3 regions of the Pseudomonas sp. Marseille-QA0892 genome follow, and region 1 is predicted to be linked to each of the others. Evidence: riboswitches for the same ligand, from Rfam matches in the RefSeq annotation. Region 1 holds a riboswitch; each other region holds the start of a gene.
The links. Region 1 has a riboswitch for cobalamin ahead of cobO (cob(I)yrinic acid a,c-diamide adenosyltransferase). Riboswitches for the same ligand answer to the same signal wherever they lie in the genome.
Positions count from the first base shown of each region.

Region 2: another riboswitch for cobalamin. It lies ahead of cobG (precorrin-3B synthase); the one in region 1 lies ahead of cobO (cob(I)yrinic acid a,c-diamide adenosyltransferase).
Region 3: another riboswitch for cobalamin. It lies ahead of ACY8D3_RS10705 (ABC transporter substrate-binding protein); the one in region 1 lies ahead of cobO (cob(I)yrinic acid a,c-diamide adenosyltransferase).

Region 1 is NZ_CM143104.1:719,555-729,504, reverse strand. Features, by position in the region: gene cobN (cobaltochelatase subunit CobN) at 1-2,991, opposite strand, end outside; gene cobW (cobalamin biosynthesis protein CobW) at 3,001-4,065, opposite strand; gene ACY8D3_RS03185 (DUF1636 family protein) at 4,098-4,478, opposite strand; gene cobO (cob(I)yrinic acid a,c-diamide adenosyltransferase) at 4,475-5,083, opposite strand; cobalamin riboswitch at 5,222-5,422, opposite strand; gene ACY8D3_RS03175 (2-hydroxyacid dehydrogenase) at 5,629-6,594, shown strand; gene ACY8D3_RS03170 (methyltransferase) at 6,626-7,627, shown strand; gene ACY8D3_RS03165 (M48 family metallopeptidase) at 7,754-8,569, opposite strand; gene ACY8D3_RS03160 (SOS response-associated peptidase) at 8,660-9,274, opposite strand; gene ACY8D3_RS03155 (putative signal transducing protein) at 9,301-9,561, opposite strand; gene ACY8D3_RS03150 (CPXCG motif-containing cysteine-rich protein) at 9,561-9,743, opposite strand; gene ACY8D3_RS03145 (1-acyl-sn-glycerol-3-phosphate acyltransferase) at 9,848-9,950, shown strand, end outside.
Region 2 is NZ_CM143104.1:2,064,520-2,074,469, reverse strand. Features, by position in the region: gene ACY8D3_RS09625 (oligosaccharide flippase family protein) at 1-123, opposite strand, end outside; gene ACY8D3_RS09620 (cobalt-precorrin-6A reductase) at 393-1,121, opposite strand; gene cbiE (precorrin-6y C5,15-methyltransferase (decarboxylating) subunit CbiE) at 1,118-2,320, opposite strand; cobalamin riboswitch at 2,471-2,667, shown strand; gene cobG (precorrin-3B synthase) at 2,745-4,088, shown strand; gene ACY8D3_RS09605 (precorrin-8X methylmutase) at 4,081-4,707, shown strand; gene ACY8D3_RS09600 (precorrin-2 C(20)-methyltransferase) at 4,707-5,450, shown strand; gene cobJ (precorrin-3B C(17)-methyltransferase) at 5,491-7,155, shown strand; gene cobF (precorrin-6A synthase (deacetylating)) at 7,180-7,941, opposite strand; gene ACY8D3_RS09585 (cobalamin biosynthesis protein) at 8,075-8,500, shown strand; gene cobM (precorrin-4 C(11)-methyltransferase) at 8,497-9,243, shown strand; gene ACY8D3_RS09575 (GNAT family N-acetyltransferase) at 9,260-9,835, opposite strand; gene ACY8D3_RS09570 (SRPBCC family protein) at 9,871-9,950, opposite strand, start outside.
Region 3 is NZ_CM143104.1:2,314,871-2,324,820, forward strand. Features, by position in the region: gene ACY8D3_RS10695 (ABC transporter ATP-binding protein) at 1-1,427, shown strand, start outside; gene ACY8D3_RS10700 (OprD family porin) at 1,458-2,801, shown strand; cobalamin riboswitch at 2,875-3,067, shown strand; gene ACY8D3_RS10705 (ABC transporter substrate-binding protein) at 3,249-4,256, shown strand; gene ACY8D3_RS10710 (FecCD family ABC transporter permease) at 4,253-5,284, shown strand; gene ACY8D3_RS10715 (ABC transporter ATP-binding protein) at 5,281-6,096, shown strand; gene ACY8D3_RS10720 (pseudoazurin) at 6,089-6,520, shown strand; gene ACY8D3_RS10725 (GNAT family N-acetyltransferase) at 6,711-7,202, opposite strand; gene ACY8D3_RS10730 (DedA family protein) at 7,466-8,086, shown strand; gene ACY8D3_RS10735 (DMT family transporter) at 8,308-9,213, opposite strand; gene ACY8D3_RS10740 (DUF1090 domain-containing protein) at 9,224-9,598, opposite strand; gene ACY8D3_RS10745 (transporter) at 9,710-9,950, opposite strand, start outside.

The sequences.
Region 1 (9,950 bases):
CACCGCCGCATCGAACATTTGCATGACACCGGAGAACGCATCGCGGAAGAAGCCGGATACTCGCAGGGTTACGTCGACACGCGGACGCCCAAGGTTCGGGACGGGAATGACCTCGAAATCAGTGACGCGATGACTGCCTTCCGCCCACTTGGGACGCACACCCAGCAGCGCGAACGCTTGCGCAATGTCATCACCGCCGGTCCGCATCGTCGCAGTACCCCATACCGAAAGCCCGAGGCTGGAGGGGTAGTCGCCGTTGTCCTGCATGTAACGCTCGACGAGCAAGGCGGCTGACTTTTCGCCAAGCGTCCAGGCGGTGGGTGTAGGAATGGTCCGAGTATCGACCGAGAAAAAATTCCGTCCCGTCGGCAACACATCAGGGCGGCCCCGCGTCGGGGCGCCACTGGGCCCAGGCGGAACGAACCGCCCTTCCAACCCACGACAAAGCTGCAGAAGCTCTTGCGGGCCACAGGCACTCAGCCGAGGCCGAAGCGAAGCATCCACCCGCCGAAGTACCGCAGCTACCGTCGGCAGCTCGCAGATAAGCGCGTCCACGTCGGACGACGCGAACGGGCCATCGTCTGTCCTGACCTCATCCAATCGATGCGCAAGCAGCTCAAGCGCGAGCAATTCCAGCCGCTCCCGGGTATCGCCGCGACTGCGCCACGGCGCGCTACTCACACGTGTAAGCACCGCTGGCCGTGCGCCGAGCCACGGCTCACCCCATTCCCCTTCGGATGGATCGAAAGCGTCCGCTGGCAGCAGGTCCTGCGCGAGCGCACGTACCAGTCCTGCATTTCCGCTCTTCCCATCTCCCACGCCGTAACGGGCCAACGCCAGTAGCGTATCGCGTTCGAGCCGCCCGGCTGGCGACTCGCCAAACACATGCAGGCCATCCCGAATCTGGCTTTCCTTCAATTCGCAAAGATACGTATCCGTGCGATTGAGCAGGTGCTGTTCATCCTCTTCGGTCGCCGGCGGCGGCATGCCGAGGTCTTCGTGAAGGTTGTTCGTCACGATCAGCGCCAGGATTTGCTTGCGCAGTAGCCCTGCTCGGCGCGGGTCGAGTGTCAGCGCATCGTAGAATTCGTCGATCAATCGCTCGAGATCGCGAGTCGGCCCGTAACTTTCGGCGCGCGTCAGCGGCGGCATGAGGTGATCGATGATAACCGCCTGCGTGCGGCGTTTGGCCTGGGTTCCCTCCCCCGGATCGTTGACGATGAAGGGGTATAGGTGCGGCATGGGGCCGAAGATCAGGTCCGGCCAGCAGGTCTGGCTCAGGGCGACACTCTTGCCTGGCAGCCACTCGAGGTTGCCGTGCTTTCCCACATGAACGATGGCATCGCACGCCCAGACCGTGCGCAACCAGGCGTAAAAGGCCAGGTAATGATGCGGCGGCACCAGATCCGGATCATGATAATTGGCCATTTCATCGAGGTTGTAGCCGCGCGCGGGCTGGATGCCAACGAACACTGAGCCCATCCGCAGCCCCGCGAGCATGAAGCGGCCCTGCCGCAGCATGGGATCCTGCTCCGGCATCCCCCAGCGATCGATTACGGCCTGCTGACTCTCAGCCGGCAACGTCGCAAAGAACGCGCGATAGTCTCCCATCGACAGGCTCTGTCGGGCGGGGCGAATGGCCCATTGATCCGGGTCATTGGTGATTCCCTGGCGGAGTGCGGCCATGAGCTGCTCGCCGTCTTCCGGGACATCATCCACTCGATAGCCTTCAGTCTGCAGGCGACGAAGGATGTTGATGACCGAAGCCGGCGTATCAAGGCCCACACCATTCCCGAGCCTGCCTTCACGGGTCGGATAGTTGGCCAGGATCAGGGCAAGGCGCTTCTCGGCATTGGGCAGCTCCCGTAACCGGGCCCAGCGGCGGGTCAGCTCGGCGACGAACGCCATCCGCTCCGTGTGGCCGTGATACTCGACCACATCGCACTGCGTCAGCCCGCTACGGCGGCCCAGCCCCTTGAAGCTGAACGCCCGGCTGATGATGCGCCCGTCAACTTCCGGTAGCGCGACCTGCATGGCCATGTCGCGCGGTTGCAAGCCATGTGGGTCGGCCATCCAGCCTTCCTGGTTACCGCTGGACAGCATCACCTGAAGTACCGGGATATCGCCCACCAGGGCATGGTCGCCTGGATCGTCGATCGCCGAATGCGCGAAAGCGGTACTGTTGAGAATGACCGCGACGCAGTGCTCTGCACACAGGTGCCTGAGCGTCGTCAGGCACACCTTGTCCTTGAGCGAAAGCAGCGCGATCGGGAGAGGGTTCAAGCCTTGTGACAGAAGCTGCTCGCACAGCTCGTCAAAAACGCGCGTATTGCCAGCCTGCAGATGGGAGCGATAGAACAACACAGCCACACAGGGCGCGCCGGGATGCCAGCGATCGTGCCAGTCCGATACCGAGGCTGGCTGATGCAATGGATGATGAATCGAGATCGGCGGCAGGGCCGCAGGCGGCGCGGCCACGCACGGCATGTCGAAATACAGGGCGCCCAGGTAGGCGTAGAGCGATGCCGCGTTACTCGCACCGCCCTCTCGGAGATAGCGCCACAACGTATGGCAGACCTCGGCGTCAGCCGTGCTCAGCGAGGTGAGGTTCGGATCTTCGGCCATATCGCCAGAGAACATGGCCAGGACGATACCCTTGCGCCGGCAAAGCGCAACCACCTGTTCGGTACCGTATGGCCAGTAGCTTTCGCCGCCAAGATGGTCGATCACGATCACCTTGGCATGCTGGAGCACTTCATCGATATAAAGATCGACCGAAGCGTTCTGACGCAGGTAAACGAGATTGGCGAGTCGAACCTCGGGATACGCGGCTTCAGAATCGGTCGCTCGAGGGTGCGCCGATGCCAGCAGGGCCAGCGTCGTGTCAGCCGCGCTCAGGATAACGATGTCACCCGGCGTCTGGTCGAGGCGCGTGATGGTCGCGCCGCTCTCGTCGACGTACCCGCCCGGCATGGCTGACAGCATGTGCATGGCGAGTCCTCAGGCGGTTGCGGCGGCAAGCGCCTCTTGCAAGGTGGCGCCGTCGAGGTCCCGGCCGATCAGGACGAGGTAGGTATTTGGCGTTTCGTCTGCATTCCAGCGGCGGTCGAAGTAGCTGTCGAAGCGCTGCCCGACACCGTGAACAACGAGCCGCATCGGTTTGCCCGGCAACGCGACGAAGCCTTTGATTCGATAGATGGTGTGTTCGCGCACGAGCGTTTCGAGGATGCCCATCAAGCGGTCGCGGTCGACGGTCCCCAGATTGACGACGACCGAATCGAACAGGTCATGATCATGATCGTGTGGCTCATCGTCGCCGTGGTCGTGATGGCCCTTACGCAAGTGGATGGTGTCTTCCGAGGCACGCGACAAACCGAGGATCAGGTCCAGGTCCAAACGCCCCGCATCGCTGGCAATGATCTTGACCTGAGGCGGTACCTCTGCCCGCACAAGGGCCGTCACTTGCTCTACCGCCGCGGGCTCGACGAGGTCGGTCTTGCTTAGCACCACCAGGTCGGCAGCGACTAGCTGGTCTTCGAACAGCTCATGCAGAGGCGACTCGTGATCCAGGTTCGGGTCGGCCCGACGCTGCGCATCCACGGCTTGCGGGTTAGCCGCGAACTGGCCGGCAGCCGCCGCGGGTGTATCCACGAGCGTCACCACCGCGTCAACCGTGCAGGCGTTCTTGATTTCGGGCCAGTGGAATGCCTGCACGAGCGGCTTCGGCAGTGCGAGGCCGCTGGTCTCGATCAGGATGTGATCGATGTCGGCACGCCGCTGGATGAGCTCCTGCATAACCGGGTAGAACTCTTCCTGCACGGTGCAGCACATGCAGCCATTGGACAGTTCATAGAGCTGACCAGCCTGCTCGGTGCCCTCCTCATCACACCCAATACCGCAGCCGCGCAGGATGTCACCATCGATTCCGAGCTCGCCGAATTCATTGACGATAACGGCGATACGACGCCCGTTGGCGTTATCGAGGATGTGGCGCAACAACGTGGTTTTGCCGCTCCCAAGGAAGCCGGTGACAATGGTGACCGGTATCTTGCTCGTGCTGTTCATTGATGGATCCTGAGAATAAGAGACTGGAGAAATCAGGCATCTAGCGCGGGGATGCGCGCGATGAATTTGCCTTTGATGCCGGCAGGCCATGTGCGAAACGGGACCTGCCCCGTCTCGGAACCGGCGTATTTACCGGCGTAGTCGAGCAGCGCTTCGGCGGCTGCCTGATCTGGGGAGAATCCTCCCAGCACGTAGGTAATCTTCCCGGGCGCGCGCAATGCAGCAGTACAGTGCCGCTGGCACGCCATCAGGCAACGGGTACGCTGGATCGTGAGGTTCGCGTCAGCGCCGAGCGCTTCGAGCGTGCTTGCGAACCGCTCGCCCTTGCGGGGCTCATCAGCGCCATCCTGACCGCACGTTTCACAGACAATCAGGGTCGCGCGGTGCGCGACGGTGTCGTGTTCAGCGTTCAAAAGTCGACTCCGGCCTGCCCTTTTACACCCGCTCGATAGGCGTGCTTGACGTCGCGTATCTCACTGACGGTATCGGCCAGCTCGACCAGCTCGGGCTTGGCGGCGCGGCCCGTGACGATCACCGTCTGCCGGTAAGGCCGATTGCGCAGCGCCTCCAGGACCATGGCGAGGTCGAGGTAGTTGTACTTGAGCATGTAGGTCAGCTCATCGAGCACGACGAGATCGAGCGTCTCGTCGCTCAGCATCCGCGCTGCGTGGGTCCAGGCTTCATCCGCTGCGGCCTTGTCCTTGTCCCAGTCCTGGGTATCCCAGGTAAAGCCGGTTGCCATCTGATGGAAATGTACATGCGGTGCCTGCTGGTGCAGGTAGACCACCTCACCTGAGCGTTGTACGCCCTTGATGAACTGAACGACGCCTGCCTTGTGGCCGTGCCCGAGCGCCCGATAGAGCGTCCCGAAGGCCGAAGTGCTCTTGCCTTTGCCGTTACCGGTGATGAGCACGAAGATGCCACGCTCGATCTGGGCCTTTTCCATGCCCGCGTCGACGACCGCCTTCTTGCGCTTCATACGCTCGGCGTGGTTCTGCTTCTTTTCTTCGTCGATCATCTGCGGCTCCGGTTGCAAGGCCCCTTGAGGGCAAAACGTTCGGGCACGCTCGGGGAGTGTCGGCGCAACGCGCCAACACGACAGGACGTCTTGGCTGAAATCAGCCAGATCAAGCCCGGTACCCACACCCCGAGGTACACCATACTGATCGATCAGGCCGGTCTTCTGGCTCACCCACTCGCATTGCTCGCGCCTTCCCGTTTCCAGTGGCGTCAGCGAGCCTGCGGCACCTGGCAGGGCGCGGGGCATTACAGCAGCGGGGGCTGCGCCGGGATAGGCCTTGGCCGTACCGGACTTCCCGTTTCACCTCGTCTGGCAGCCCGGCCCATGAAGCATGGAAAACGAGCGTCGAGCCATGGAGGCACCTGGTCGAGCCGGCAGGTTACCGGACTCAGGTTGGGCGGGCAATTGCACCCGCCGCGCGGCTCGGAGGGCTCAGTTGGCGGCCCTTCTCGTATAGGATGGGAAATCACCGCAGCGTAGGGGCGTCTGCTACCTCCGCTCGCGATACGCCCAAGACCCGATAACAACACAGGACCCGCCTCATGAGCGAACAGTACCGCGCCGTCTTTCTCGACCACCCTTCCCTTGATCTGGGTGATCTCGATATGTCTCCACTGAGAGAGGTGTGCGATTCGCTCACGCTTCACGAAAAAACCACGCCCGAGCAGGTTGCCGAGCGTATTCGAGATGCGGAAATCGTCATCACCAACAAGGTAAGGCTCGATGCTGACGCGCTGGCTTCGGCACCCTCATTGAAACTGGTCCTGGTCGCCGCCACGGGCACCAACAACGTGGACGTCCAAAAGGCCATGTCGTTGGGCATTACCGTCTGCAACTGCCAGGGCTACGGCACACCGTCCGTTGCTCAGCACACGCTGATGCTACTGCTTGCTCTGGCGACGCGCCTGACGGACTACCACGATGCCGTGCGCGGCGGCCGCTGGCAGAAGGCCGAGCAGTTCTGCTTCCTGGACTTTCCCATCCTCGAACTGTCTGGCAAGACCCTGGGAATCTTGGGGCATGGCGAACTCGGCAGCGCCGTGGCTCGCCTGGCAGAAGCCTTCGGCATGCGCATCCTGATCGGACAGTTGCCCGGACGCCCGGCGACTGAGGGCCGTATTGCGCTGGAAGAGCTGCTGCCTCAAGTAGATGCCCTGTCGCTCCACTGCCCGCTGACCGAACAGACCCGGAATCTCATCGGAGCGCAGCAGCTCGCCGCGATGAAGCCAGGCGCCTTCCTCATCAATGCCGGCCGCGGCGGGCTTGTGAACGAAGATGCGCTCGTCGACGCACTTCGCAATGGGCACCTCGGTGGCGCGGGCGTCGATGTGCTTACCGAAGAACCGCCGCGCAACGGAAATCCGCTCCTGGCGCCCGACATACCAAACCTGATCATCACGCCACATAGCGCCTGGGGAAGTCGCGAGGCACGCCAGCGTATCGTGGCTCAACTTGCGGAAAACACGAATGCCTTCAAGGCAGGTGCCCCGCTACGAACGGTCGGTTAAGCTTCGCCGCTTTTATCTTTCAGGAGTATCGATGGACGCTCGAAGCGAAGTGCTGCTGCGACAGGTCGAACTGTTCGCCAACGGCCCCCTTCTGCTTGCCGGCCTTCCCGCCGACGACCTGCTCGCTCGACTCCCGCTGGCACAGGGCTGGTCCTGGCACGCTGGTGATCACCGGTATCTAACAGAACGCTTCGATGGCCGCTGCGTTTTCGGGACCGAACTGCCTCTTGGGGACAGCGACGGTGCGGTGCTGTTTTTGCCCAAATCACGCGAACTCGGTGAATACCTGATGGCGGCCCTCGCCAGCCGGCTCGAAGGCAAGCGCCTATACGTGGTTGGCGAAAAGCGGGGCGGCATCGAACGCGTGTCGAAACAGCTCGCGGCATTCGGAACGCCGTCGAAGGTCGATAATGCCCGGCACTGTCAGCTCTGGCAGGTCCGGGTCGATACCCCGCCCCAGCCGCCAGCGCTGGATGCGCTGGCGCAACGGTTCGAGGTGCCGACGCAGGATGGTGCCCTGACCGTTATCAGCCTGCCTGGCGTATTCGCGCACGGCCGGCTGGATCGCGGCACCCAGCTGTTGCTCGAACATCTGGATGCCCTGCCACAGGGCCATTTTCTCGACTTCGGGTGCGGTGCCGGTATCGTCGGTAGCTGGCTTAAGCGACGCTATGAGGATAGCCAGGTCAGCCTGCTCGACGTAGACGCCTTCGCCCTGCAGGCCAGCCGGCTGACGCTGGCGGCCAATGGCCTGGAAGCCGAGGTGATTGCGGGGGACGGCATCGCGGCGGCACCGCGCGACCTTGCCGCAATCGTGAGCAACCCGCCTTTTCATCAGGGAGTGCACACCAGTTACCGTGCAAGTGAAGACTTGCTACGCCAGGCACGCGCTCACTTGAATGCACATGGCGAGCTTCGCATCGTGGCCAATAGCTTCCTGGCCTATCCCCCGCTGATCGAACAGCACCTTGGGCCCTGCAGTACGCTGGCGGAGCGGGACGGATTTCGCATCTACAAGGCGGTAAGCGGCTAAGTCCGTCTTCATCCGTCGCCCACGGATCTTCGTTGCTCGCCGAGCAGCCGAACCTGAATGCAAAAAGGCCATGGCTGGATCCATGGCCTTTTGAAGGGCCCGCTTGCCGCGGCGTGCGGGTCAGCCTTACTTGCGAGCCTGCTCGTACAGCGGCATGACTTTCGGTATCGCTGCCTGCAGGGACTGGATACGCGCCCCAGACGAAGGGTGCGTACTCATGAACTCAGGGGGCGCCGAGCCCTCGTTGGCTTTCGACATCTTGTCCCACAGCGTCAACGCAGCGTTCGGGTTGTAACCCGCACGGGCCGACAGCTCCAGACCGATCAGGTCAGCCTCGTTCTCGTTCGCGCGGCTGTTGGGCAGGGTCATCAGGTATTCGACGCCGGTATTGGCCAGCTGGAGGCTGCCGTCGCCCAAGCCAAACGCCGCCCCCAGTTGCGTCGCCATTTGTACCCCATAGGCCTTGGACATGGCCTCGCGGCCGTGCTCACGGAGGGCATGCGCGATCTCGTGCCCCATTACGGCTGCAATTTCATCGTCGGTCAGTTTCAGCTTATCAACCAGACCCGTGAAGAAGATGATCTTGCCGCCTGGGCCGCAGTTGGCATTGAGATCGTCGCTCTTGATGACCGAGACTTCCCAGTCCCACTGCGCCGCATCAGGTCGAAAGGCGGTAGCCTGCGGAATCAAACGTTTGCCGACGGCCTGGATACGCTTGGCCGTTGCGCTGCTCTTGTCGAGCGCGTTCTGCTTCGACGCCTCGGACAGCGTTTGCTGGTAGGACTGCGCATACATCTGGTTGACTTGTTCGGTGGACAGCATGCTGAACATGTACTGCTTACGGTCCACCCCCACAGCCCCGCCGCTGGTGGTATTGACGGCCTGACAGCCGGCCAGTACCAGTGCTGCAGCGAGTGCTGAAAGGGAACGTGTTTTGATCATGACGCCTCTCCGTGGTCGATGCGCCGTATGCTAACAACGCCGATACCGTTTACAAGTAGCAGTGGATGAGTGTGGGTAGCGCTACGCACTTCATGCCGGGGTCAGGCACTCAGGCGCATCCAAACGCGGATCGTTGACGAACGTCGCCAGGGCACGCTCACGCAATGGCAACCCTGGCGCTGCCAATAGCTCACGCAGCCGCTCGACCGTAGTTGCTGGATCCATCCAGTCCCGCGCACCGGTGGGGTCAAGCAGGATAGGACGGCGCAGCGACGCTGCGGGTCGGGTGATCACGGCAACACTGTGATAGTCCTGACCGTGCGCGGGGTAGCACTCCCAGAGCGCAGCCATGTAGAGCATTCGCTGGTCTGATGAGATCCAGAACGGGCGCTTGCGCACGCCGCGCCACTCGTAGAACCCATTGGCTGGCATCAGGCCGCGGCGCAGACGAAAGGCCTCTCGAAACATCGGCTGGTCTTCGACCGTTTCCGCCCTGGCGTGCGCAGGCGTCCGGGAGAAGTCGGTGATCCAGGGCGGAGTCAGCCCCCACCGCGCCATGAGAAGCTCGCGACCTTCGCCGTTCGCCCGAAGCAGAACGACCTGGGCACCCGGCGCCAGATTCCAGTGCGGGTCGAGCCCGGTGGGAAATCCTGGCAACGCCGCGAAAGCGGCATCCCAACGAAACAGGGCGTAGCGACCACACATATGAAAAATCCGGTCTATCGAATGGCTCAGCAGATCAATTCGCCAGGGTAGCTGTCCGGCTCTTCACCCTGCTGAGGTTCGGCCGCATTGTACGTGTCGATGAGCTGGCGCGCCCGCTCAGCATCCTCGTCGGCCACATGCAGACCCAGCAACCCGGCGATCGGAAGCTCACCGACCGCGCCAATCAGATGTCGACCCGATAAGTGAACCTCTATACCCTCCCCGTCGAGCATGCCGATCAGCATTTCCGCTTCGAGCAGATCACGAGGCTCATAAACACGTCGCATCAGTCGTCCTCGCGCCGTACATTGAGCGTCCACTCCTGCCCATCCGTATGCATGTCGAGCACGATGGGTCGACAGCAGACAGAACAGTCCTCGATGTATTGCTGATCGCCTGCCGACAAATCGAGCACCGCCTCGACGGGCTCGCCACAGTAGGGACACTCATATTCCTGCGTTTCCAGCATGGGCGGACCTCAGTGATCAGTTCGAATATAATCGCCGGTTACGCGCTGACCGCGGTGCACGCGGACGCTAGGCGACAGCAACCCAATTCATTACAGAGAATACGATGGGCGAATTCGAAGCCATCCGACCCTACGGCGACAATGAAGTTGCCGGCGTCATCAACCGGCTGCTCGACGATCCGGCTTTTATCAGCGTCATCACGCGCT
Region 2 (9,950 bases), 1.3 Mb from region 1:
GCCATAGGCTTCCTGAGGTGCCATGTGGGCAACGAGCACAAGCAGCACGAACGCCAGCACGGGTTGCAGTGCCATGGGTACGACGACGAAAACGATTTTGGATAATTCGTTGAGCTTCTTCATAGCTGCATCCGGAAAATCGCAGGGCAGAAAGGCGTGCACAGCTTCACGCACGGGCTACGGACGCCGGGCGACGAGAGGGCAAGCAGTTTGAAAATCGGGTACTTCTACCGACCCAGGAAGGGTCGGTAAGCGAACCGGACGGTTCGTGGTGTGGATGATGTGCTGGTGCCAGCAAACTTCAAATCTCAAATTTTCCATGTGTGAACTGCATCACTAATCTGAAAATTAAAGTCGGTTAAGGGAACCGGGTTCACTGACAGCATTTGCGCTTAAAGAACACGTTGAGGAAGGTTTTCAAGCAGTGCTTCCCGCGTATAGAACGCGCGCGTGGGCGAAATTATAGATGGTCGCCGTACCATGATTACGGGCAGACTCATCTCGCGAGCGACAGCCAGCTTCGCCGCGGTCGCTTCGCCACCGCTGTTCTTGCTGACGACCACATCAAACTGTGCGCTCTCGAACAGGGCCCTTTCGTCCTCGACATGGAAGGGCCCCCTTGTCGCAATGAAGCTCACCCGGTGCGCCTCCGGCTGCGGATCCAGCAACCTGACCGTCCAGTGCTGATGGGGTGGGATGGTGTTCAGGTGTGCCAATGGTTCGCGGCCGATTGTGAAAAGCGGCCTTTCAAAAGGCTCGAGCGCACCGATGATGCCGTCCCAATCATTGACGTCGATCCAGTTGTCGCCATCCACTCGCTCCCAGGCAGGCCGGCGAAGTGACCAGCAGGGTATGCCGACTACATTAGAGGCGAGGACTGCGTTGGCGCTGATCCGGGCTGCATAGGGGTGTGTCGCGTCTATCACAAGATCTATCTCTGCTCCGCGCAGGTACGCAGCGAGCCCGTCCGCGCCGCCAAACCCACCTATGCGAACCTGGCAAGGCAGGCCTTCCGGTATACGCCCAAGGCCGGCCAGGCTGTAGACGTCGTCCGGCCCGAGATGGCGCGCCAGCCAAAGCGCATCTGCAACGCCACCGAGCAAAAGGGTACGGCCCGTCATGGCTTGGCAACGCAGAGCAGCGTAATGGGTAGGGCGCTACGCCAGGTATCGAAACCACCGAGTGGCTTGGCATGCGCGAGCTGCATCCGGATTAACTCGCCACCGTGCGTTTCCCGCCAGCGCACAAGTTCGGCTTCGCTCTGTAGCGTGACCGCATTTGCGACCAGGCGGCCGCCTGGCTTCAGTGCTGTCCAGCAGGCGTCGAGCATGCCAGGTACGGTAACCCCGCCGCCGACGAAGATCGCGTCGGGTGGTTCGAGCCCTTCGAGCGCTTCGGGCGCGCGGCCAGCGATAAGCGAAAGGGACGGCACGCCGAGCGTATCGCGATTCGACAGGATCATGGCCTGGCGGGTGGCATTCGCTTCGATTGCCACGGCTCGGCACGACGGGTGGCTTCGCATCCATTCGATGCCGATCGAACCGCACCCTGCACCGACATCCCACAACAGTTCTTGAGGGCGCGGGGCTAGGCGCGAGAGCGTGAGCGCCCGAATGTCCCGCTTGGTCAGCTGGCCGTCGTTCTCGAATGACTCATCAGGAAGGCCAGCGGTCAGCGGATAGCCCTTCAAAGCTGTTTCACACCGGCATTCGATTGCCACGACATTCAGCGCGGCGTGCACATGGTTGGGCCAATCCCGTGCGATGCCGTCGGTCATGCGTTCGAGTGGCCCCCCAAGGTGCTCAAGCACCCAGAGTCGGCTTGCGCCAAAGCCGGCCTGGCGTAGCAAGTCGGCCAACTGCGCCGGACTCTGACCGTCTTGGGACAGCACCAGTAGCCGCCGTCCTTCGTGCAGATATCGGTTCACGCCGCTGGCAGGGCGGGCTACCACGCTAAGGAGCTCGACATCCTGCAGCGGCCAACCCAGACGGGCTGCTGCCAGAGAGAAGGACGAAGGCGCTGGAAGGACAGTCCACTCATGCGGTTCGACCTGCCGGCCCAGGCTTGCGCCGACGCCGAACAGCATGGGATCGCCGCTTGCCAGCACGCACGTTGGCTCGCCACGTCGTGCCCATACAGGCTCCAGTGTGAAAGGGCTGGGCCACGGCTGGCGTGACGCTTTAAGGCAATGTGGCAAAAGCTCCAGCTGGCGAGGTGCGCCGATAATATGAGCGGCCGTCAAAAGCGCGCGTCGCGCCTGCTTGCCGAGCCCCTCATAGCCGTTCTCTCCGATTCCGATTACTGTCAACCACCTGGCCATGCACGCTCCAAACAATCCGCCCGGCGCCCCGCGAGTTGCGACCGTGGGCAAAGCCGTCATAATACCGCCTTCACCGGTGCCCGCCGTAGTACATGGCCGAGCGCGCGAGGTTGCAAACGCCAGCATAGGGGCCGCTTCGATGACGGCAGCCCCATGATTGGCGATTTCGGCCTGCGTCGAGCCGCTACGAAGGGCCGAAGAGGGAACACGGAAAGGCCATGCCTCAGCCGTGGCTGCCCCCGCAACTGTAAGCAGCGAGTCGCTCCAGCAAGGCCACTGAATATCGGGAAGGCCGGAAGCGATGTAGACCTGCCAGCCAGGAGACCTGCCGGTGACGCTGTACGTGAGCGCCAACATCGGGCGGGGTGTACCGATGCCAGTGACGTCCCCTAGCGGGCGTCTCGGTCCGGCTGCCGCGTCATTCATGCGGATGCTAACTGTGAACCCTTCCAGCTCGACCCATCGACCCGTGCTCCGGCGCCCTTCGGCTTGCCCTGGACTGTCGCGCATCGTGTCTGCGAAGGACGGCGGGATCTGCCGAGTGAAGCTGGCTCTGGGGCGCATTACCGCTGACCAGGCGCATGCCGTCAGCGGAGCCGCGCGCCGATATGCTAGCGGTGTGCTGGAGATCACCAATCGCAGCAATCTTCAAATACGCGGTGTTTGGGCTGACGCAGGCGATGCACTGGCGGCGACGTTGATAGATGCAGGCCTAGGGCCCCGCCATCCCGATGCCGATGATGTACGAAACGTACTCGTAAGTCCTTCGGCGGGTCGCGATCCTTACGCGTCGCTGGATGTCACGGCCCTGGCCGAAGCACTGTTGCTGCTTCTGCAGGAATATCCGGCTTTCCGAGGTCTTCCCGCGAAGTTTGCCATTCAGGTAGACGGCGGCGAAGGCATGGCCGTCCGAGCCCATGAGCACGACATTTGGCTGAGTGCATTGCCTGGCGGGCAGCGTTTACAGATAGGGCTTGCTGGTGCGGTTGGGGAGGGCGCCATAGGTGAAGTCGCATCTTCTGCTGCGGTGGACACGGTGGCGCACATCCTTCGCTGTTTCGTCGCGACGGCGACGGAGGACCAGCCGCGTATGCGTCACCTCATGGCGTCACCGACCGCTCCAGCGTTCCTGGCCGCCGTCCGTGCCGACGCATCGGTGACGCCGTGTGGCGCTAACGACGTTCAGTCCTCGTCCGTTCAGAAGGCACCGGGAATTTACCCGCAACGCGACGGGACGCTGCGGATGGTCACGGCTCAGGCGCCCCTTGGACGGCTTGATGCCGACCAGCTGGATGCGCTAGCAGATGTCGCCGGAATCTACGGCAGTGGCTGGCTGCATCTGACGCCGTGGCAGGGCGTGCTGCTGCCCGATATCGACGAGCAGGACGCCCCGAAGGTCCAGCAGGCACTGGAAGCGCTTGGGTTGGTGACCGCAGCCGATGCGCCGCTCGCACACCTCGTCGCTTGCAGCGGTAGCGTTGGGTGCGCCAAGGCCCATGCCGATACCAAGGCGGATGCGCTGCAACTGGCAAGACGGCTTTCGCAGTATTCCATGCATCCCTCGGTCCACCTCAGCGGCTGCCCGCGGACCTGCGCGTCCGCGTGCAGCCAGCCCTATACGCTGCTCGCCCAGCCCGGCGGCCAATACGACCTTTTCCAGCACGACCCGTCTGTGGACGGCCTCGGTCAGCTACGCGCCAGCGGGCTGGACATTGGGGCCGCGGCGCACTGGTTGTGCATGAATCACCACGAGACTTTCGATGATTGAGTACATCCGCGACGGCCAGGAAATCTACCGTCAGTCATTCGCCACAATCCGCGCTGAAGCGGACCTGAGCGCCATTCCGCCTGATCTCGAGAAGTTGGCCGTTCGCGTCATACATGCATGCGGCATGGTCGATGTGGTACAGGATCTCCGGTTTTCACCCGGTGCCGGCGAGGCGGGGCGTCGTGCGCTCGCTTCGGGAGCGGCAGTCCTGTGCGATGCCCGGATGGTTGCCGAAGGCGTCACCCGCGCCCGGTTGCCCGCAAATAACCGTGTTGTTTGCACGCTCAACGAACCTGATGTACCAGCACTGGCGCTGGAAAAGGGCAATACACGCTCCGCCGTCGCGCTGGATTACTGGCTGCCCCATCTCGACGGCAGTGTCGTGGTGATCGGCAATGCGCCGACCGCACTGTTCTACCTGCTGGAGATGCTCGATGCTGGCGCGCCGAAGCCGGCGCTCATCATCGGCATGCCCGTAGGCTTCATTGGCGCAGCAGAATCCAAGGATCTGCTCGCTACCGACAGCCGCGGCGTTCCCTTCGTAACCGTGCGTGGCCGTCGTGGCGGCAGCGCCATGTCCGCCGCTGCGCTTAATGCGTTGGCCACGGAGCGCGAATGATGGCCAAGGGACGTTTGCTTGGCCTGGGCGTCGGCCCGGGCGACCCTGAGCTGATTACGCTCAAGGCACTGCGCCTGCTTCGCTCGGCCCCGGTTGTCGGTCATTTCGTCGCTCGGGCCAAGGCGAGCAAAGGGCAGGGCGGTAATGCGTTCGGCATCATCGAGGCGCACCTGACGCCTGACCAGATGCGCCTGCCACTGGTGTATCCGGTCACAACCGAAAAGCTGGAACCGCCGCTGACCTACGAAGGCGTCATCAGCGACTTCTACGACACCTGTGCGGTACAGATCGCCGAGTACCTGGATGCTGGCCAGGACGTAGCCGTTATTTGCGAGGGTGATCCGTTCTTCTACGGCTCCTACATGTATCTGCATGACCGTCTAGCGCCGCGCTATGAGGCGGAAGTGGTGCCAGGTGTCTGTTCCATGCTGGGCTCGGTCGCCGTGCTTGGCACTCCGCTGGTCTACCGCAATCAGAGCCTGTCGGTGCTGTCCGGCGTTCTTTCCGAAGATGAGCTTGCCGAGCGTCTGCAGCAGGCGGATGCGGCCGTGGTCATGAAGCTGGGGCGCAACTTCGATAAGGTGCGGCGCGTGTTGCGGAACCTGGGGCTCGCGGATCGGGCGCATTACGTGGAGCGTGCCACGATGGCCGCGCAGCGAATCGTACCGCTCGACGATGTGGACCCAATGTCCTCACCCTATTTTTCGATGATCGTCGTACCCGGAGTGAAATGGTCGGCCTGATGCCGATTCCGGTCTGCGCATCCCAACCGAGCTGATTTCCATGACGACTCCCGCCTCGATATTCGTATTGGGTAATAGCGCGTTGCCAATTGCACGGCAGCTTCAAGCGTGCCTGCCAGAAAGCACCCTTCACGGCCTCGCCGGCCGGGTGACCGACGCCGATGCCTACTACTCGCAGTTTGGCGATGCGATACGTGCTCGGTATCGCGCGGGCTCGCCGATCATCGCCTTGTGCGCAGCGGGGATCGTGATCCGCACGCTCGCGCCTCTGCTGCTCGAGAAGAATGCTGAGCCGCCGGTATTGGCTGTCGCGGAAGACGGCTCCGCCGTCGTGCCGCTGCTCGGCGGGTTGTCTGGCGTAAACGAGCTTGCCCGTGCATTGGCCGACGCGCTCGCGGTTTCGCCCGCGATTACCACCAGCGGCGAGCTGCGATTCGGAACGTGTCTGTTGAATCCGCCTGAGGGTTACACGGTGGATGTCAGCAAGGGCAAACGCCTCGTCAGTGACCTATTGGCCGGTGCGACTGTCGCGATCGAAGGCGATGCGCCATGGTTATGCGACGCGCAGCTGCCGCTGGCGGACTCTGCTGACCGTCGCGTTGTCGTCTCGCCTTACCTGAACGCAAACGAGGGCACCTTAACCATTCACCCACGGGTGGTGCTGGCGAGTATCGAACCGGACGCGAGCATCTCCGCTGAGCAAATACGCGACGCATTGGAGCGTTGCTCGCTGGCGCCGGCGGCTCTCGCGGCTGTACTCGTACGGTCAGCGCCCGCCACACATGCGAGGGCAGAGGCGCTGGGTGATGCGTTCGGTGTACCCGTCCGATTTATCGATCCGTCCGACTCGCTACCCAAAGCAATAGCACAGGACGGCGCACTGAGCCTGCATATGGTGGATTCCCCCCAAGCAGCGACACAGATCGGTCGCATGCGTGGCCGCCTGCAGGTGGTTGGCCTGGGGCCAGGGGCACGTGAATGGATGGCTCCGGCCGTGCGTCGGGCGCTCGACGAAGCGCAGGACGTGCTTGGCTACGAAACCTACGTGAAGATGGCTGGCCCGTTCCGGTCGGATCAGCAACTGCATGCCAGCGATAACCGCGAGGAACTGCAACGGGCGGCACATGCCTTCGACCTGGCCGCGCTAGGGCGTCGGGTGGTCATGGTTTCGTCCGGCGATCCCGGTGTGTTTGCCATGGCTGCTGCAGTACTCGAAGCCCTCGAAGGCTCGACGGATACGCGGTGGCACGGCGTTCAGCTCGAGATCCTGCCCGGGATCACTGCTGCCATGGCAGCGGCATCTCGCGCGGGCGCGCCGCTCGGCCATGATTTTTGCCTTATCTCGCTCTCGGACAATCTCAAGCCGTGGAGCGTGATTGAGGAGCGGCTTCGGCATGCGACCGCTGCTGACCTTGCCATGGCCTTCTACAACCCGATCTCGAAATCCCGGCCGCACCAACTTGGGCGGGCGCTTGAGGTGATTCGTGAGCGCCGTGGTCCTGACACGCAAGTCGTACTTGGGCGCGATATTGGTCGACCGGCCGAGTCGCTGAAGTTAATGAGGCTCGGCGAACTTACCCCAGATCAGGTCGACATGCGGACCATGGTCATCGTGGGGTCTAGCCAGACGCGTCGATTCCAGGGCAATGGGCGAGAGTGGGTGTACAGCCCGCGATGGTACCCCGGGCGTGGCAACGACGAATGATCCGGGAAGGCCCTGGCTGGAGGATCAGCTGATACGCCGTAGTAGGTAGCTGTCCATGATCCAGCCGTGCCGGTCGCGAAGCTCGGCGCGTAGCGTCTTGATCCGAGGCGCAATGTCGGCGATCGGTCCAGCGAGCAACGCTTCGTCCGGGCTGCCCACATACGCGCCCCAGTAGATCTCCAGATCCTGCTCAACGAAGCGCATGTACGTATCCTGCGCGTCGAGCATCACCAGAACGCTGTCGAGCGTATCCGGGAAACCCTGCTCTGCGAGCCGGCGAGCCGGCATGACCTGGAAGCCGGCCCCTATGCTGTTGAAGCAGATTCGATGCCGCGCGGCCAGGGCCTGTAGGCTGGTAATGCCAGGAATGACCTCGTATTCGATCGCGATCTGGCCTTGCTTGGCGATGGCCTCGACGATTCGAATCGTGCTGTCGTAAAGCGCCGGATCGCCCCAGACGAGGAACGCACCGCATTCGCCGTCGTGCATCTGTTCTCCGATCATCCACTCGAACACGTCACGCTTGTCGTTATTCAGGTCTTTGACGCTGCCGTTGTAGTCAGGCACGTGGCGGATACGCTCGGGACAATCGCCCTCGACGAACCGATAGGCATCGCCAGTGATGACCTGCTCGCAAAGACGGCGACGATGGTCGATCAGGGTGCTTTTCGACGGCCCCTTGTCCATGAGAAAGAAGACGTCTGCCCGGTTCATCGCCTTCACCGCCTGGAACGTCAGGTGGTCCGGGTCGCCGGCGCCAATTCCGATGATCAGGATATGTTTCAAGGCGAGCCTCCGGCGGCAAGGTGGGTGCGGCGCAAGGCTACGCAGCCTGTGGCTGAGGGTCAAACGGCTCTTGTGGTTGACGTACGGCAGCGCTCATGGTGTCCTCGCGCCCCTTACGTCACGGCCTATAGAGATGACCCAAGCCAAGCGTTGTTGCCCACCTGTGCTGGTAGTCGGCATTGGATGTCGCCACGGATGTGGCATCGACGAACTAGCGGCTCTGCTCACTGAGACAGTCACAGTTTTGGGCCTCGAACAGGCACCCATCCGTGCAGTGGCAAGCATCGAGCACAAACAGGGCGAGGAGGCAATCCTGCGGTTAGCCGAACGGCTGGGCTGCAGTGTCATCTGGTTGCCCGACACGGCGATTCGCAAGGTTGCGGACCGAATTTCCGCGACCACAGCCGCAGTTCAGTGGGTCGGCGTACCCAGCGTGGCTGAAGCAAGCGCATTGGCCGCGGCGGATGCCATGGGCGCTGGGCCTTCAATGCTGGTGGCGACAAAAAGGAAGAGTGCCAATGCGACGCTTGCACTGGCACAGCTGGGAGAACAGGCATGACGGTGTACTTCATAGGCGCGGGCCCTGGCGACGCGGAGCTCATTACGGTGAAAGGGCAGCGGCTGATTCGAACGTGCCCGGTCATTGTGTACGCAGGATCATTGGTGCCAGAGGCGGTGCTTGAGGGGCACACGGCGTCGCGCGTCATCAATTCCGCCGAACTGGATCTTGATGCCATCCTCGCAGAACTGGTGGATGCCCACGCCAAGGGCCTGGATGTAGCTCGCGTGCACTCCGGCGATCCGTCGCTGTATGGGGCAATCGGTGAGCAGATTCGGCACCTGCGGGCCGCAGGTATCCCATTCGAAATTATCCCGGGCGTAACCGCGACGGCGGCGTCTGCCGCCTTGCTTGACTGCGAGTTGACGCTGCCGGGTGTCTCGCAGACCGTGATCCTCACCCGTTATGGCAGCTCGTCACCGATGCCAGAGGGTGAGGCGCTGGCCGATCTCGCCCGGCACCGCGCGACAATGGCGATCCACTTGGGCATCCGGCACCTGGTGGCCATTGTTGAGCAGCTTACGCCGCATTATGGTTCCGACTGCCCCGTCGCCGTGGTATTCCGTGCGAGCTGGCCAGATGAGGAAATCATCCGCGGTACGCTGGCGGATATCGCGTCTCGCATGGCGGGGAAGGGCATTCGCCGGACCGCGCTGATCCTGGTGGGACGCGTGCTGGGAAATGACAACTTCGACGTCTCGCGCCTTTACGGCGCGGAGTCACCCCATGCATTTCGGCGCTAGCGGTAGCGCTCAATCACTACCCTAGTGCATCGGGCGCTTGGAGGGATTCCCACCGTTCCCGGCTCAGCCGATAGAGGCAATGCACCCTGAGCGGGCTGTCGTCTGGTACCGATGGGTGACTGAACGTCAGGCTATCCTCGACCATGCCCAGACGTTCCATGACCGCGCGTGATCGGCGGTTATTCAGTGCGGTGAAGGAGACGATTTCGGCCACGGCAAGCGCATCGAACCCCACGCGAAGGGCGGCCTGTGCGGCTTCCGTCGCGTACCCCTGGCCCCAGCTGCGGCGATGCAGCCGCCACCCGATCTCGACGCAAGGTGAAAAGGGCAACGTCACGGTGGGTTCGTGCAGCCCTACGAACCCGATGAATCCGCCGTCCGCTTTCGTCTCGACTGCCCAGAAACCCCAACCCTTCTCGCCAATCAACGTGGCGCACCGATCGGCCATGGCGTCGCTTTCGACCTTGGTCAGCCGGCGCGGAAAATACCGCATCACTTCGCGGTCGGCGTTGAGCTCAGCGAGTGATGGATAATCCGCTGCGCGCCATTGGCGCAGGCGCAAGCGCGGCGTTTCCGGTTCGAACAGATGCAAATCGGGCCCTCGTCACCCGTGGCCGGCAGAATACGTCAAGGCTGCCGAGTTTGCTCGCAGAGCTGCTTCAGAATCAGCAGCGCTTTCGGGAATGCATCCGCCATGGCGTCCTCAC
Region 3 (9,950 bases), 1.6 Mb from region 1:
TTCTCAAGACGCACGCCGTCGAAGTCCGTACGGCAGATACGCAACTCGTCGAGCCGCTCTCGATCGAGCTATGGCCCGGCAGGGTTCTGACCGTGATTGGCGAGACCGGCTCAGGTAAAAGCCTGTTCGCGCAGGCCATCGTCGGCAACCTGCCACCCGGGCTGCACGCCCAGGGTTGCATCGAGTTTGGCGATGGGTTCACCGAAGACGGCAGGGAGAACGGCCGCCAGGCACTGTGGGGCCGGGAGATCGCCGTGCTGCCACAGGAACCCTGGCTCAGCCTTGACCCCACGATGCGCGCACTGAATCAGGTAACCGAAACCTATCAGTACGTGGTCGGCAAGCCTGCGGACGAGTCCGCCCGTCTGGCCACGCGTGATATGACGCGGCTCGGGCTTGAAGGGGCCCAAAAGAAGTTTCCCTTCCAGCTCTCCGGAGGCATGGCCCAGCGTCTTGCCTTTGCCGCTACCCACGCTGGCGGCGCAAAGGTGATGATTGCCGACGAGCCCACGAAGGGCCTCGATAGCGCGCGTATCGGTGAAGTCGTCGGCCTGCTGCAGGCGGGCGTCGCCGAGGGCGGCGCCCTGCTGATCATCACCCACGATATAGAGGTCGCCCGCCGGCTCGGGGGTGATGTGATGATCATGTACAAGGGCAGGATCATCGAGACCGGCACTGCGGAGCAGGTGTTGAACGCGCCGAAGGACGCTTATAGCCGGCGGCTGCTGGATGCCGACCCTGCACGCTGGGCAGCCCGAAAGCTGCCCGCACAGAAAGGCGAACGCATCATTCAGGTCCAGGACCTTGCCGTACAGCGAGGGGATCGAACGCTTTTCGAGCGGCTTTCATTCGATGTTCACCGAGGCGAGATCGTCGGCGTGACCGGCCCCTCCGGCTGTGGCAAGTCGACGCTGGGTGATGCCATTCTTGGCCTCGTTCCGCTGTATCAGGGCACCGTGACCAAACCCGCTGATGCACCCCGTGTCGCCTTTCAGAAGCTGTATCAGGACCCGGTCGCGGCGTTCCCGCCCACCATCACGCTGGCGCGCAATCTGGCCGACCTCGTTCGCTTGCACCGCCTCGATTCGAGTCGTATCGAGCCACTGCTGAAGCGGCTGCGCCTCGAGCCTGCGTTGCTGGGTCGCCTGCCCGGCAACGTTTCCGGAGGCGAACTGCAGCGCTTTTCCCTGCTGCGTGTGCTGATGCTCAATCCCCTGTTCATCTTCGCCGACGAGCCCAGCTCACGGCTGGACCCCATCACGCAGCAGGAAATGATCGAGCTGCTGGTCGAGGTTGCCCGGGAAAACGACACCGCCATCCTGCTCGTCAGCCACGACGAAGCGTTGATCGATGCCGTTGCCGATCGACGTATCCGCCTCGGCACCGAGCTTCAACACGACATCCCTGGCGAACCGATCGCGATTTGACGCCCCGTACGACTATAAATAGAGAACGACATGTCCACCCTTCCCTTTCGCTCCCTTAGCCTCGCCTTACTGGTGAGCCCAGTAGCCCTGGCCGATTCGGCCCAGTCCAACGCCAATGGCTTTGTCGAGGACAGTACCTGGAACGTACTTAACCGCACCGTCTACGACCATCGGGACTACCGCAACGGTGGCCGCAACGGCGGCGCACGAAATGCCTACAAGCCACGCGCGGAACGTAACGGGTACGCCGAGGAATGGGCGTATGGCCTGATGGGCACCCTGCAATCGGGCTTCACTCAGGGCACGATTGGCGTCGGCGTGGATGCCCACGCCTACCTTGGCGTGAAGCTCGACAGTGGCGGCGGCCGCGCTGGCAGGGCGCGTCTACTCGGCGTCGATAACGACGGGCACCCCAAGGATGAATTCAGCCGCGCGGGCGCCGCGATCAAGCTGCGCGCTTCGTCGACTGTCGTGTCATGGGGTGAACAACGGGTAAAGACGCCGGTATTCAGCTCTTCGGATAGCCGGCTGCTTCCGGAAACCGCGACGGGCATCTTCGTCACCAGCAATGAGTTCGACCGGGTGAAACTCGTCGGCGGCCATTTCACAGAAAGTACGGATCGCAATGCCAGCAGCCATGACCAGGGTTTCGTGGTCAATTACTCCAACGGCAGGCAGGGCAATGCCTTCGATCTCGCGGGCGTGGTTTTCACCCCGAGCGAGCGCCTGACGGGCAGCCTCTACACCTCGCGTTATGAAGACACCTGGAAACAACACTACCTGGGCGGGACGTTCGTACAGCCCATCGACGATTACCGGTCAGTTTCGGTCAACTTCAACCTTTACCGCACGACGGATACCGGCAAATCACTCTCGGGTCGCATCGACAACACCACGTGGAGCGTGATGCCGACCTATACCCAAGGCGCACACAGTTTCGGGCTCGGCTACCAGCATGTGGACGGCAACACGCCATTCGACTATGTGACGCGTGGTGCCATCTTCATCAATAACGCGGTGCAACTGTCCGACTTCAATGCCCCAAACGAAAAATCCTGGCAGGCCCGCTACGACCTCAACATGGCGCAATGGGATGTCCCAGGGCTGATATTGAGCGCTGCCTATACCCGCGGCAGTCAAATCGATGGCACCCGCGCCGACCCGAACGGCGGCTACGCTTACCTGGGTTACGGCAAAGGCGGCAAGCATTGGGAACGCGACTTGGAAGCGCGCTATGTCGTGCAGAACGGTGCAGCAAAAGGCACGACCTTCTCGGTCCGATACAACGTCCACCGGGGCAATACGGCTCAGGCCGAGCTCGATGCAGACCAGATCCGTCTGGCCGTGGAGTATCCGCTGTCTGGCGGTTTCTGAGCGAATGACCAGCCGCGGCATATAAATGGCTGACCCGAGCAGGGGATCTCGGGTCGCCATTGGCCGCTCATTGAATTAGCATCCCCATGCCGGTTTCCGCGAGGAAATAATAGGGAATCCGTCAGGCGATAGCCTGGTAAACGGAACTGCCCCCGCAACTGTAGGCACCGAGGCGTTTCCATCTAAGCCACTGGGCAAGTCCCGGGAAGGCAGGATAACGCCGACGACGTGTCAGTCAGGAGACCTGCCGGCTTGCTTGAATAACCACCGGCGGGGTGTCCGGGAGGCCCATTCCAGGATTCAGATGTACCGTGCGGACGCTCGTCCGCGCGCTCCGATCTGTATCGACGACGCATCCGCCGGCAACCATGCCGCTCGGTCATGCGCGTCATGGACCGTGCACTCGTGCCCTGCCCTGCAATGCCTACAGTTCGGAGAGTACGCTTCATGATTTCGGGACGTTCACTGGCGCTCATGGCAGCGTGTTCCCTGTCCAGCGCCGCCATGGCTGCGCAGACCCACTACCCGCTGTCGATCGATAACTGTGGCCACACGCTGACCTTCGAACGTGCGCCTTCCCAAGTCGTCACGATCGGGCAAGCCGGAACCGAAATGCTCTATGAGCTGGGTGTCGGCGAGCAGCTAGCGGGCACCTCCCTGTGGTTCAACCCGGTACTGCCACGATTCGCGGAGCAGAATGCCAAGGTCGAACGCCTGGCCAACAACGACCCGAGCTTTGAGTCGGTCATCGGCAAACGGCCGGGTCTGGTAGCCGTTCAGTTCGAATGGATGGTCGGCCCGCAGGGTGTCGTCGGGACGCGCGAGCAGTTCCACGAATTGCACATACCCACCTACATCCTGCCGTCGGATTGCGAAGGCAAGGACAATCTGGTCGGCGCCGACGGCACCCGTCTGCAGACATTCAGCATCGAAAGCCTTTACAAGAGTGTCGACCAACTGGCCCGGATCTTCGACGTCCAGGACAGGGGCAACGAGCTGATCGACAGCTACCGCAAGCGCGTGGACGATGCGAAGAAGCGCGTTGCCTCGCATGAAGGCGCACCGCTCAGGGCGATGTTCTGGTTCTCCAGCGCCGATATCGACATGGACCCGTATGTCGCAGGACGCCAGGGTGTCGCCGACTCCATGCTCACCACGCTTGGCCTCGAGAACATCATCCACTCGAACGAAGAGTGGCCCACCGTCGGCTGGGAGACCATCGCGAAGGCCAACCCGGACATTCTCGTCATTGCGCGTATGGACCGCCGCCGCTTCCCTGCTGATGACGTCGAGAAGAAGCTCGCCTTCCTGAAATCCGACCCGGTTACACGCAACATGGATGCCGTGAAAAACGATCGCATCGTGATCATGGATGCCGACGCCATGCAGGCCAGCATTCGCTATTTCGACGGATTGGACCAATTGGCTGAGGCCGCCGAATCATTCGCCAAATGAGCCAACCGTTGCCTTCATCCACCTCCGTACGCGTAGTCGCCAGTGTGGTTCTGCTCCTGCTCGCCCTGCTTGCCGGAATCTCCATTGGCGAAACGTCCATCGGGCCGGTGACCGTCCTGCAGACCCTGGCCAACAAGCTATGGCAAGCCGGGTACCCGCTGGACCCGATCGACGAGGGCATCGTCTGGAGCTATCGGCTCCCGCGCGCCATCGTCGCCGGCGCCTGCGGAGCCGGCCTGGCGCTGTGTGGGCTTATCCTGCAGGCGCTGCTTCGTAACGCGCTGGCTGACCCTTACCTGCTTGGCATTTCCGCAGGCGCATCCACGGGCGCCGTCCTGGTAGCCGTCATCGGCGTGGGCGGTGGCATGGTCTCGTTGTCAGCCGGCGCGTTCGGCGGCGCGGTGTTGGCGTTTGGGCTGGTAGCGATCCTGGCACGTGCGTCACGCGGCATCGGCGCCTCAAGCCAGATCATCCTGGCGGGCATCGCAGGTTCTCAGCTCTTCAATGCGCTGACGGCGTTTCTCATCACCAAATCCGCCAGTGCTGAACAGGCTCGCGGGATCATGTTCTGGCTGCTGGGCAACCTGAGCGGCGTGCGCTGGCCTTCGGTCTGGATCGCGATACCCGCCGTGATCATCGGCGCGCTGGTCTGCTTCTGGTACCGCCGGGCGCTGGATGCCTTTACCTTCGGCGCGGATTCTGCCGCCTCGCTCGGCATCTCGGTTCGCCAGACGCGAATCGTCCTGATCGCCTGTGCGGCGCTCGTCACGGCTGTGATGGTTTCGACCGTCGGGTCGATCGGCTTTGTCGGGCTCGTGATTCCCCACGCCGTTCGTTTGCTGGTTGGCCCACGTCACACCCGACTGGTGCCGTGGAGCATCGTCGCGGGCGCGGTATTCCTGATCGCCGCTGACATACTCTCGCGCATCCTGGTCAAGGGACAGGTCCTGCCAATCGGCGTGATCACGGCGCTGATCGGTGCGCCCGTCTTTGCGCTACTGCTCATACGTGGAGGGCACACGCGATGAGTGCGCAACCTGAGACTCACAACATCGTGCTCGAATGCCAGAACGCCGGGTATCGCGTGAAGGACACCTGGCTGGTCCGCGATATCAACCTCACAGTCTTGCGGGGGGAACGCCTCGGCGTGGTCGGGCCGAACGGCTCCGGTAAATCGACGTTGCTCAAGCTGCTCGCGGGTATCGCAACGCCCCATGAAGGCCGCGTAAGCCTTCTGGGTACTGACATGGAAAGCCACAACCGCCGGCAGATCGCCCAGGCCGTCGCGGTCGTGGAGCAGCAAGCCGACACGCTCGATTCGATCAGCGTCCAGGATGCCGTCGAACTGGGCCGGACACCCTGGCTCAGTGCGCTGCAACCCTGGGGCGCAGAGGACGCCGCCATCGTCAGGCAGGCCTTGCAGCGTGTCTCGCTGGCCCATTTGGCAAAGCGGCCATGGCGGACCCTTTCCGGCGGTGAGCGTCAGCGTGTCCATATCGCGCGGGCGCTTACCCAGACACCGCAAATCCTGCTGTTGGACGAGCCCACAAACCATTTAGACATACGACAGCAATTGGCACTGTTGGAGTTGGTGCACACCCTGCCGGTTACCACGGTGATGGCGCTGCATGACCTGAACCAGGCGCTGACGTGCGATCGCGTCGCGGTCATGAGCGAAGGCCGCATGGTCGCGCTTGGTCCTGCGCATGAGGCGCTCAGCCCCGAGCGGCTGCGTGAAACCTTCGGCGTGAAAGCGCGCTGGTTGGTCGACCCGCTGGACGGCACGCGGATGCTACGCCTGGAACATCTATCGGAAGAGGACAATGCGAGACATGCTTAAACCGCTCACCATCTTGATTGCCGTACTGGCAACGCCGCTGGCCCTTGCTCAGACCCATGAGGTGAAAATGCTGAACCGGGGCGACGGCGGCAGCATGGTCTATGAACCGGACTTCCTCGACATCGCAGCCGGTGACTCCGTCAAGTTCATCGCGACCCATAGCAGCCATAACGCGGCCTCGATTCCCGGTATGGTTCCTGAGGGCGCTGCAACATTCAAAGGCAAGATCAACGAGGAAATCGAGGCCACGTTCGACGTACCGGGCGTCTACGGCATCGAGTGTACGCCTCACCGCGCAATGGGCATGGTGATGATGATCCGCGTCGGCGGAAAGGGTATGGCGGCACCCGCCATTCCAGAGGGCCTACCGACGCGCGCGAAGCAGCGGCTTGATGCCATCGTTCAACGCGAGTTCGATCACTGACGCGCACCGAACCTGCTAGGGCGCTTCGCTGTCCAGCATGCTAGTGACGAATCAGGACGTGCTCTCGCATCTTCGCCAGTCGATCAGCACACCACGGGCCTCAGAGGCCCTTTGAAGCGGCGCCCCTCCAGCTACATGACACAATTAGCGGGCCGCACCTGTGTCGCGGGGGCTCAACAACCTGCTTTATTCAAAGCTCCGCATCCATGTGAATCGTCCGCCAGACAGGGTCTTCATCAACCGTCCTCGTCCGAAAGCCCTGTCGCTCCCAGAACTGAACGGCTCCTGCCAGAAAGGGATGGGTATGCAGATAAAGGACGTCTATGCAGGCCTCCTGCGCCTCTGCTCGAAGTGCGCGAAACAACGCACTGCCAAGCCCTCTACGTCTCATCGCTGGCGCCACGAACAGCCGCACGACTTCGACGACTGCCTGACCACTGTAATCGAGCGAAGGAAACCGATGATCATAGGCTCGCCAGGCGATACAGCCGTTCAGTGTGCCAGCGCTGTCCTCCGCGATCAGGAAACAGCCCGAGCCCTCGCAGTAGGTCTGGTCGAAGTGGCGCATATCACCAGGAATGGCGCTCGGATCGATTCGATCGCCGAACATCTGCAGCCGGGCATCCTGTACAAAACGCGTGATCGTTTCGCAGTCGGATGCCTGGCCCTTGCGAATCCTCATCTGTCGCTTCCATTGGACGGGGCTGCGTAACCTAACAGGCCTGTCCACCACGCAACAGCTCCGTTCGCGTCGCGACGTGAGGCGACATGTTGGCGCTCAGCCCCCCCTACCAGGCGCTCCCGCATGACCGTTATCGCAACCGCTATCAATTGTTGCAGGCATGGAATCAAGTCGGTGGTAAACACTCTTAAGGCAGTCGTCCCGCGGCCGCCGCGTTTCTACCCGAAGGGACGACGGTCTTCGATCACCTGAGGGCTATCGCCTTGTTTGAATCCATCATTGGCTGGCTGGAAAGCGGTGGCTATTGGGGCATCCTTGGCCTGATGCTGCTGGAAAATGTATTCCCGCCCATTCCATCCGAAGCCATCATGCCTTTAGCGGGCTTCCTCGCCGCACGGGGCGACCTGAATTTTTTCTTGGTTGTGGTCGCCGGGACCATGGGTTCATACCTGGGAGCTGTGCCGTGGTACTACGCGGGCAGGGTTTTCGGCGAAGAGCGCGTACGCGCCGCCACCAGGCGGTTTGGCCGCTGGCTCACGCTTTCCGAAGACGACGTGGACAAGGCCGCACACTGGTTCCACGCACACGGCAGGGCTGCCGTGTTCTTCGGGCGACTCATTCCTGCCATAAGAACGCTCATTTCGGTCCCGGCCGGCATCGCGCGGATGCCCTTCTGGACATTCACCCTCTTCACACTGCTTGGCTCCGCCCTGTGGACGGGCGTGCTGACACTCGCCGGTTACCTACTGCACGCCGAGTATGATCGCGTTGCAACCTATATGGACCCGGCTTCGAAAATCGTCATTGGGTTGGTGGTCGCGATCTATCTTTACCGCCTCATTCGGCAGACCGTCGAGGAGCGACGCGGGCGCGACGGCAAGTAGCCGACAAGTATCGAACCCAATCCCTCTGGAACTTCGATACCTTTCAGCCAGTAAGCGCTACGCTAGGCAGCGATAACAATCCGCTTCGCGGCTGGCGAAGGCCATCCCGAAAGTCGGCAGAGTGCGTCGACTCAAGAACCCAGGCATCAGCGACTATCCGGCCTCCGAAGCGCGTGGCGATTCATGTACGTGCAAAGCGGTACGATTGGCCACTGCCGCCGCTATGTTCGGCGTCCCAATAGCGGGTGTTCGCGGTTCTCGAGCAGAACGAGCATACCGCTGCCAATGATGATCGCTGTTCCAACCCATGCCCAGAAACTCGGCGCTTCCAAAAAGAACCAATATCCCAACACCCCAGCCCCAACGATCTGGAGGTAGTTGAACGGCGCAAGGAACGGCGCAGGGGCGAGTTCGAACGCCCGCATCACAAGGTAATGCCCTGCCCCACCCACGAGTCCTAGGCTCAGCAACAGGGCCAGGTGCAGAATGCTCTCGGGCATTTGCCAGTAAAACGGCAAGCTGAGGCTGGTGACGATGAAGCCTGCTACGACAAGATAGGTATTCGACGTCTCGGGCGTATCGAGGCCCGCCAGCTTTCGCGACAGTATTTGAGTAAGCGCGGAGGTTACGGCGCTGAACATCACGATCATTGCTGCGGGATGAAACGTCTCCCCACCAGGCTGTATCACCAGCAGCGCACCCGCGAATCCGGCTGTGACCGCCGCGACCTTGAAGGTGCTAACCTGTTCCCCAAGCAGAAACGGCGCGAGGGCGAGGACGATCATCGGCGCGGTGAAGCTGATCGCCGCAATGGTTGCCATTGGCACATATTGCAGCGCGTAGAAAACCGCAAACGACGTCAGGCAGAACAAGAGCGAACGGATGGTCTGCAGCCATGGGCTTTTCGATCTCAATACCGACACCCCGCGACGCGGTGCGAAGATGATCAGCATCACCAGGAGATGGCCAAAATAACGAAACCAGAGGATCTGCAGCACGGGGTAAAAGGCGCCGAGGTACTTCACCTCGGTGTTGAGCAGCGGAATGAACAGCGCCGCGAGCGCCATGTAGCCGACCGCCCTCAGAGAGAGATCAGACGATAACCCATCGGTCGGCGAGCTGCGCACCGTTGCAGTCCTAGCGCGCCAAATCGGCTTCGGCCTCCCGCAGCTCGGCCTTCGCCTCATCCAATTTTGCTTGGCGCTTGGCGACCTTACGTGCATCTCCAGTCGCTTTTTCCTCTTGCAACTCAGCTTCCCGTTCGCTCACCTTGGCTTTGGCTTCGGCGACTGCCTGCCTTTGCTCCTTCGCCAGGCTGGCGTCCGTGCAATTGGCCCTGAGCCTGGACAGCGCCTTGGTCATTCCCTCCGCCTTATGGCTATGCCCTGCCTCCTTTGCCGTCTCGATCTTCTCCGAAAGGACCGACACCTTTTCAGCGCAGCGAGGATTGTCAGCGCCGAGGGCTATCCCTGGGAAGGCCATTGCCATCGCTACATAAACCAGATGCTTCATGAATGACCTCCTGAACGGTATGAGTCTGAAAAACATAGGACAGCAGAATGCGTGGCAGAGATGCCTACGAAGGCTCAAATTGCCTATGGCTGCAAATAAAACAGGAATGACCTAGAAGGCATGATTGATATTGATCGAAAAGGTCGTCCCTACTGGCGTATAGCTTTCTCTTACGACCGTACGGGTAGCCGCGGCGCTCACAGCGGTTGTGGTTGTAAAGCTGTAGCTTCCGCTGATACCCAATCGTAGGGTGTTCTGGCGGTTGTGCTTGTCCGCGCCAGCCACACGCGTCTCACCCCCATACGCATAGAACGCGTCCAGCGACGCCCAGGCCCGATCATTCAGGTCATGA